Regions from separate parts of the Streptomyces sp. NPDC001663 genome, predicted to be linked through region 1. Evidence: riboswitches for the same ligand, from Rfam matches in the RefSeq annotation. Region 1 holds a riboswitch; the other holds the start of a gene.
What was found. A riboswitch is a leader RNA that binds a small molecule or an ion and turns the genes downstream of it on or off. The one in region 1 is predicted to bind cyclic di-AMP.
Positions count from the first base shown of each region.

Region 2: it holds a riboswitch for cyclic di-AMP, as region 1 does, so the genes downstream of both, ACFY1L_RS16425 (M23 family metallopeptidase) here and ACFY1L_RS08245 (NlpC/P60 family protein) in region 1, are expected to answer to the same signal.

Region 1 covers NZ_JBIAUR010000002.1:416,091-420,294, forward strand. The annotation lists gene ACFY1L_RS08240 (tellurite resistance/C4-dicarboxylate transporter family protein) at 1-496, opposite strand, end outside; gene ACFY1L_RS08245 (NlpC/P60 family protein) at 620-1,777, opposite strand; cyclic di-AMP (ydaO/yuaA leader) riboswitch at 1,786-1,934, opposite strand; gene ACFY1L_RS08250 (ScyD/ScyE family protein) at 2,220-3,299, shown strand; gene pcrA (DNA helicase PcrA) at 3,422-4,204, shown strand, end outside.
Region 2 covers NZ_JBIAUR010000004.1:571,046-575,249, forward strand. The annotation lists gene ACFY1L_RS16415 (HPr family phosphocarrier protein) at 175-456, shown strand; gene ACFY1L_RS16420 (GntR family transcriptional regulator) at 596-1,288, opposite strand; gene ACFY1L_RS16425 (M23 family metallopeptidase) at 1,476-2,240, opposite strand; cyclic di-AMP (ydaO/yuaA leader) riboswitch at 2,254-2,417, opposite strand; gene ACFY1L_RS16430 (M16 family metallopeptidase) at 2,631-4,019, opposite strand; gene ACFY1L_RS16435 (M16 family metallopeptidase) at 4,016-4,204, opposite strand, start outside.

The DNA.
Region 1 (4,204 bases):
ACGCCGTCGCCTCGGCCCCGGCGAGCGTGGCCCCGAGCACGGCGAGCCCCTGCGTGGCCACGCAGCACAGGAACACCGCGCCCGGCATACGCCGCCGCCAGTGCCGTACGACGCCCACGAGCAGCGCCGGCCACAGTACGGCCGCCAGCGCGAGCAGGGCCTCGGCGAGGGTCTGCCATCCGAGTGCGGAGATCCGGGTGCCGAGCACACACGTCGCCGCGACGGCGGTGAGCGCCCCCGGCGTCCCCGCCTCCGTCCGCCACCTCTCACGTTCCCGCACCAGCCGCTCGACGAACTCCGCCGCCAGCACGACCCAGGCGGCACCGGCCAGCCCGAGCGTCACGCGCGACAGCACCTCGTACCCGGTCAGATGCAGCCCGACCGACAGGATGGCGGTCGCCATCACGGCAGCCCCGGCCGCCGGCGAACGCCGCGCCCACCAGGCACGGAAAGGGGAGAGGCGGGACGAGAGGAATGTGCGGGAGAGGCCGGACATGGGCCGATGCTAAGGAGCGCGGGGCGCCGCGCGAGCGGGGCACGCGCGCGGGAGCGACGAAATGCGCGCGAGCGCAGGGCACGGGCCCTGCGCCCGCTCCGACGTGATCGTGGGTCCGGTGCCTTACGCCGGCCGCACCACGCTGTGGATGATCGACTCGCCGCCGTAGTAGACCGACTCCTCGCGGACGTACGCGCCCGGCTTCGGGGCGTGGATCATCATGCCGTTGCCGATGTAGAGGCCGACGTGACTGATGTCGTCGTAGAAGAAGATCAGGTCGCCCGGCTGGGCGTCGGCGAGGGAGACCGTGGTGCCGGCGTTCACCTGGTCGTAGGTGGTGCGCGGGAGGGAGACGCCGGCGGCCTTCCAGGCGGCCTGGGTGAGGCCGGAGCAGTCGTAGGAGCCGGGGCCGGTGGCGCCCCAGACGTACGGCTTGCCGATCTGCGCGCGGGCGAAGGCGAGCGCCTTCTCGGCCTTGGTGGAGTAGGAGGAGTCCGAGGTGCCGGTGCTGGAACCGGTGTCGGAGGACGAGCCGCTGTCCTGGGCCGCGGCCTCCTCCTTGGCCTTCTCCTCAGCCGCCTGCTGCTTGGCGAGCTCCGCGGCCTTGCGGGCGGCCTCCTCTTCCTTCTTCTTCTGGATCGCCGCGAGCCGCGCCTTCTCCTCGGCGGTCAGCTTCGACAGCAGATCGCGCGCGTCGGAGAGCTTCTTCTGCACCGTGGACTTGGCGGTCTGCAGGTCGCTCTGCGTCTCGGTGAGCGTCCGGAGGCTCTTGGAGGCCTCCTGGCGCTTCTTCATCGTCGCGGACTGCTCGGTGAAGTAGTCGTCCACCGCAGTCTTCTGACGGGACGTCAGCCGTCCCATGAGCTGCGTCTGGTCGAAGTAGTCCTGCGGGGAGTCGGCGAGCAGGAAGGTCGCCGTGTCGGGCGCGGCGGCGCCGGTCCGATACTGGGCGGCGGCGAAGGAACCAAGCTGCTCCCGCTCTTCGTTGAGCTTCTGCGTGCGCTCGGCGACGTCGTCGAGGAGGGTGTCGACGCGCTTGCGCTGCTTGGTGGTCTTCTCCTTGGCGGCGTTGTACTTCTCGGTGGCCGACTCCGCCTGGCGGTAGAGATCGTCGACCTTCTTCTCGACTTCCTCGAGGCTGGGCTTCCCGTCGGCGGCGGGGGCGGCGTTCGCCGACTGGGACAGCAGGGCCACCGAGGTGAGGGCGGCGGTGGCGAGGGCGGGGGTGCGTATGCCTGCTACGCGCGTACCCGCGGGGCGCGACTTGCGGTGCGACGCCAAGAGTGGCGACTCCTTCCATGTTCCGCCTACCGAGTTAGCTGTCGGGTTCGGGCGGGTGATTCGGAAGGGTTGCCCTACGGCCCTTGCCCCGGAGGGGAGTTAGGCCGATTCACCCCAAGGTCGGTGGGTCCCCGGCTCCGGACGGCGCGGCGGCGCCCCGGACTCGGCGGAGGCCGCGCGGCCCGGCGACGTTCGCCGGTGGGGGTCGTACGGCCTGCTCGGAACGGTAGCCAACTCGTGTGGCCCCTGTGAAGGTTGATGTTCGATATGCCCGATACATTTTCGTGACCTTTGGTCAGAGTGTCGCTCGCCGTCGCCAATACGGAGTGATCTGCGTCAACTTGTACGTATTTTGACCGGAGTGACGACATCCGCCCGCTTTCGACCGCTAACTTCCAGCCAGCCACGGTCCGGTGCCGTGGCGGGTGAGAGGGGTTCGGCCATGAGGAAGCGCACAGCACTCGTCGTCGGCACATCGGTCGCCCTCGCCGCCACCGCGGGCATCGCACCCGCGAGCGCGGCAGGGGGCCACGGCGGAGGAAAGCCCGTGATCCGCGTGATCGCCAAGGGCCTCGACAACCCGCGCCAGCTCTCGTACGACAACGGTCATCTGTACGTCGCCGAAGCCGGCCGCGGCGGCAAGAAGTGCCTCGGGGAGGGACCCGAGGGCCCGACGTGCATAGGTCTCTCGTCGGCGGTCACCAAGATCTTCTGGGACGGGGGCGCCTGGAAGCACTACCGCCTGGTCGACGGCCTCCCGTCGGCGGGCGCACCCGACGGCGGCTTCTCGGTCGGCGTCGACGGCGTCTCGGCCCTGAACGGCTGTGTCTGGGGCGTGGAGACCTGGGCCCCGCCGGAGGCCGGCGTGCCCACCACCCCGCCCTGGAACAAGCTCGGCAAGCTGCTGTCCATCGAGCGGGGCAAGGCCAGGATCGCCGCCGACATCTCCGCCGTAGAACTGAAGTACAACCCGCACAAGGCGTCCGTCGACTCCAACCCGTACGGCGTCCTCGCGCTCCCGGACGGCCGCAGGATCGTCGCGGACGCGGCCGGCAACGACCTCGTCGAGGTCTCCCCGGGTGGCAAGGCCCGTCCCTTCACGGTGTTCAAGAACCACGACGGACACGAGGCCGTCCCGACCTCCCTGGCCCTCGGCCCCGACGGCAACCTCTACGTCGGCGAGCTCAACGGAGAGCCCAAGAAGCCCACCGCGCGCGTGTGGAAGGTCGATCCCCGGAGCGGCAGGATCCTCGGCTGGAAGTCCGGCTTCGGCTCGATCACGGGCATCGCGTTCAACAGCGACGGCGACCTGTACGTCAGCCAGCTCTTCGCCGGCGTCGTGACCAAGGTCTCGGGCGGCAAGCGTACGAACGTGCAGGTGCCGTTCCCGGCGGGCGTGGCCGTCGACCCGTGGGACGGCAAGGTCTACGTCTCGGCCTGGTCCATCGCGGACCGTGACGGCACGGTGCTGGAAGGCAAGAAGACACCGGGCGGCCAGGTCTGGAAGATCCTCGGCTTCTGAGCGCGGGAGGCCGGAGGGCCGGGTTCCGGGAGGCCGGTTCCCGGCCCTCCGGGGCGCTGAATCCGTCGATGTTCTCGGGGTGGCGGCGGGCTGTCAGTGGGGCGCCCTAGACTCGGAAGGCGATGAGCAGCCTCTTTGACGACAGCTTCCTGGCGAACCTCCAGGCCCCTCGCGGGCACGAGGAGGAACTCCCGCCTCCGCCCGAGGACGATCACGTACCGGAGCAGGTTCCGGACGATCTGTTCGGTGGGAAGTTCGACGTGCCGCCGGACCGGGACGCCTATTACCGCGACGGCGCCCCACGCCCGGTGATCGACGCGGCCGCGCTCCTGGACGGGCTGAACGAGAACCAGCGCGCGGCCGTCGTCCACTCCGGCACCCCGCTGCTCATCGTGGCCGGCGCCGGCTCCGGCAAGACCCGCGTGCTCACGCACCGCATCGCGCACCTCCTCGGCGAGCGGAACGTGCATCCGGGCCAGATCCTCGCGATCACCTTCACCAACAAGGCCGCGGGCGAGATGAAGGAGCGCGTCGAGCAGCTCGTCGGCCCGCGCGCGAACGCGATGTGGGTGATGACCTTCCACAGTGCGTGTGTGCGCATCCTGCGCCGCGAGAGCAAGAAGCTCGGCTTCACGTCGAGCTTCTCGATCTACGACGCCGCCGACAGCAAGCGCCTGATGGCCCTGGTCTGCCGCGACCTGGACCTCGACCCCAAGCGCTACCCGCCGAAGTCCTTCAGCGCCAAGATCTCGAACCTGAAGAACGAGCTGATCGACGAGGAGGACTTCGCCGCCCAGGCCGCCGACGGCTTCGAGAAGACCCTCGCCCAGGCCTACGCCATGTACCAGTCGCGGCTGCGCGAGGCGAACGCCCTCGACTTCGACGACCTGATCATGACGACGGTC
Region 2 (4,204 bases), on a different contig from region 1:
CGAGGCAGTCTGTGGAGAACGCACAGCAGTCCGTGGAGAACGCAAGAGGACGGGAGTCGGGCCGAGGCCGCGGTCCGACCACTCACTCCGGACGGTACGAAGGACCGCTCCGGGCATGCTTCACGTGTGGGAAACTGGTCTAGACAACCCTGAGACAGTGAAGGGCAGCATCACATGGCTGAGCGCCGCGTCAACGTCGGCTGGGCCGAGGGCCTCCACGCCCGCCCCGCTTCCATCTTCGTCCGGGCCGCCACGGCCGCAGGTATCCCGGTGACGATCGCCAAGGCCGACGGCAACCCCGTCAACGCGGCCTCCATGCTGGCGGTCCTGGGCCTGGGCGCCCAGGGCGGCGAGGAGATCGTCCTCGCCTCCGACGCCGAGGGTGCGGACGTCGCCCTCGACCGTCTGGCGAAGCTGGTCTCCGAAGGCCTTGAGGAGCTCCCCGAGACCGTCTGATCAAGGCATCACAGAAGGGCTCGTCCGAATTATCGGGCGAGCCCTTCGCATTTCCCGTGGCGGGACTGCAGAATTCTCGGTCGCGGGCAGCAGAAATAATCCCCCGCGAATTGTCTTCTCTTTGTATACGGCGCCCGTGTTAATGCCGCAGGCTCGACATGTTTACGGGATGTTGCGAGTTCCTCACACCGTTCGCGCGGTCCGGGCCGCCGAAGCGCAGCCGGTGCACCGCACTCGAGCGCTCGGTGTGCAGCGTCGTCACCGCCCGCGCGCGCTCACTGTCGCCGCGGGCCACGGCGTCGACGATCGCGCCGTGCTCCGCCCAGGACTCCACGGGGTTGGCGGGCGCCTCCACGGCGTACATCCAGGCGATCTTGTGCCGCAGCTGGGTCAGCATCGAGGTCAGGGCGGGGCTGCCGGAGGCCTGGGCGAGCGTCTCGTGGAACCAGCCCCCCAGGGAGCGCAGATCCTCGCTGTTGCCCCTCCTGGCCCGCTCCTGGCCCAGTCTGACCAGACCGCGCAGGACCTTCAGGTGGGCCTCGGTGCGCCGCTGGGCGGCCCGGGAGGCGCCCAGCGGCTCCAGCAGCATGCGCATCTCCAGCAGGTCGGCGGCCTCCTGCTCGGTCGGTTCCGCCACGCACGCGCCCGCGTGCCGCCGGGTCACCACGAAGCCCTCGGCCTCCAGGGTGCGCAGGGCCTCGCGCACGGGGACGCGCGAGACGCCGTAGCGGCGCGCGAGCAGTTCCTCGGTGAGCCGGCTGCCGCGCTCGTAGACACCGGCGACGATGTCGTCCCGGATCGCCGTGCACACCGAGTGCGCCGGAATACGCATGACCGACCTCCGACTTAATCCCCGTGAAACGTCGATGATTGACGTGTGTTCCGTGACTCTATTGCACGGAGCCGGAATTTCCGACGGCGGGCCGGAATCCATGGATATTTTTTGGACAGCAAGGCGACAGAAACGACGAAACCCCGGCTCGGGGAGCCGGGGTTTCAGGAGATCTTGCGGCCCGTCGTCAGACGTTCACGCCGTGCGAGCGCAGGTAGGCGACGGGGTCGATGTCCGAGCCGTACTCGGGGGTCGTACGGGCCTCGAAGTGCAGGTGCGGTCCGGTGACGTTGCCGGTCGCGCCGGAGAGGCCGATCTGCTGGCCCGGGGTGACCTGCTGGCCGACCGAGACACCGATGGACGACAGGTGGCCGTACTGGGTGTACGTGCCGTCGTTCATCTTGATCACGATCTGGTTGCCGTAGGACCCGCCCCAGCCGGTCTCGACGACGGTGCCGGAGCCCACCGCGTGGACGGTGGTGCCGCTCGCGGCGTGGAAGTCGATGCCCGTGTGGCTGCCGGAGGACCACAGGGAGCCGCCGGTCTTGTAGCCCGTCGAGACGTACGAGTTGGATATCGGCGCGACGAACGTGTTGAGGCGCTTGCGTTCGGCCTCGCGGGCGGCACGCTCCTTGGCCTCGCGCTCCTGCTTGGCCTTCGCGGCGGCCTTCTCGCGCGCGGCCTCCGCGGCCGCCTTCTTGAGCGCGGCCTCCTCGGCGGCCTGCTTCTGGGCATCGGCCTGGGCGTCGATCTTGTCGGCGAGCGTGTCGCCGATGGTGATGACGGGAGTGAGGCCGGTCTGCTCGACAGAGGTCTCGGCGGCGAGTGCGGGGGCGGCCAGGGCACCGACGACGCCGGTGGTGGCGAGGGCCGCGACGCCGGCGGCGCGCTTGGTGGTGCGGTGCGTCCGGCTGGGACGACGGTGCTTCCCGGTGGCGCGGGTGAACGCCATGTAGTGGCTTGTCCTTTCCTTCCTTCTCGCCTACCGGGTTAGCTGACGGGTTCGGAGCAGGAAGGTCTCCTACGGACCCCCTCGCTGCGCGCGCGGGCGTCCGATTCACCCCAGGGACTGCGATGGGTCCCCGGCTCCCCTGGCTCGCGCCGTACGGGGACTCGGCGATGGCTGTCCGGTGCCGCGGGTGCGGCGCGGTGCCTGACGGACAGCCCGGACGACGCTAAGCGGGGCCGCTTTCAATTCCCAAACGGATCAGGGTCTTTGTAGCGCATCCCACAGGGCAAACAGGAAGCTCTCCTTCAATTCTCTTTCAATTCGGACATAAGAGGGCCCTGGTGACTCATCAGTCACCAGGGCCCCCACGCGCGCGTGCAGCTGACTAGTGCTCTACTCGGCTGCCACGACGGTGACTTGGCCGATGCCGAGGGCCTCGACGGGCTCCTTGATCTGCGCCGCGTCACCGACGAGGACGGTCACCAGGCGGTCCACCGGGAAGGCGCTCACGGCGGCCGCGGTGGCCTCCACGGTGCCGGTCGCGGCGAGCTGCTGGTACAGCGTCGCCTGGTAGTCGTCGGGCAGGTGCTGCTCGACCTGGTCGGCCAGCGTGCTCGCGACGGCCGCCGCGGTCTCGTACTTCAGCGGCGCCACCCCGACGAGGTTCTGTACGGCGACGTCGCGCTCGGCGTCGGTGAGACCGCCCTCGGCGAGCGTGCGCAGCACCGTCCACAGGTCCTGAAGTGCCGGGCCGGTGTTGGGGGTGTCGACGGAGCCGCTGATGGCGAGCATCGAGGCGCCCGAGCCGTCCGGCGCGGACCTGAGGACCTGGCCGAACGCGCGCACACCGTAGGTGTAGCCCTTCTCCTCGCGCAGGACGCGGTCCAGGCGGGAGGTGAGGGTGCCGCCCAGGCAGTACGTGCCGAGGACCTGCGCAGGCCACACGCGGTCGTGCCGGTCGGGGCCGACGCGGCCGATGAGCAGCTGCGTCTGTACGGCGCCGGGACGGTCCACGATGATGACGCGCCCGTTGTCGTCGGCGGTCACCGGCGGGACGGGACGGGGTTCGGCCTTGGAGCCCGTCCACTCGCCGAGGGTCTCGCCGAGCAGCGCGTCCAGGTCGATGCCGGTGAGGTCGCCGACGACGACCGCGGTGGCCGTGGCGGGCCGGACGTGCCGGTCGTAGAAGGCCCGTACGGCCGCGGAGTCGATCTTCTCGACGGTCTCCTCGGTGCCCTGGCGCGGGCGGGACATGCGCGAGGTCGTCGGGAACAGCTCCTTGGAGAGCTCCTTGGCGGCGCGACGGGAGGGGTTGGCCAGCTCGTGCGGGATCTCGTCGAGGCGGTTGCGGACGAGCCGCTCGACCTCGCTGTCGGCGAACGCGGGCGCCCTGAGGGCGTCGGCGAGCAGTCCGAGCGCCTTGCCGAGGCGGGAGGCCGGCACTTCGAGGCTGATCCGGACGCCGGGGTGGTCGGCGTGCGAGTCGAGGGTGGCGCCGCAGCGCTCCAGCTCGGCGGCGAACTCCTCGGCGGAGTGCTTGTCGGTGCCTTCGGAGAAGGCGCGCGCCATGATCGTGGCGACGCCGTCGAAGCCGGCCGGTTCGGCGTCCAGGGGCGCGTCCAGGAGCACCTCCACGGCGACGACCTGCTGGCCGGGGCGGTGGCAGCGCAGCACGGTCAGGCCGTTGTCGAGCGCGCCGCGCTCGGGTGCCGGGAAGGCCCACGGCTTGGCCTCGCCCGCCTGGGGCTGCGGGTGGAACTGCATCGTGGCGAGCTCGGTCACTTGGCCGCCTCCTCGTTGTTGTCGCCGGCTTCGACCGTGGCCTCGGCCTCGGGGTCTTCGGGCGGGTCCGCGTCCTCGGCGATCTCTCCCGAGACCGGCTCGTAGACCAGCACCGCACGGTTGTCGGGCCGCAGGCGGGCCTTGGCAACCTCCTGGACCTCCTCCGGCGTCACCTCCAGGACGCG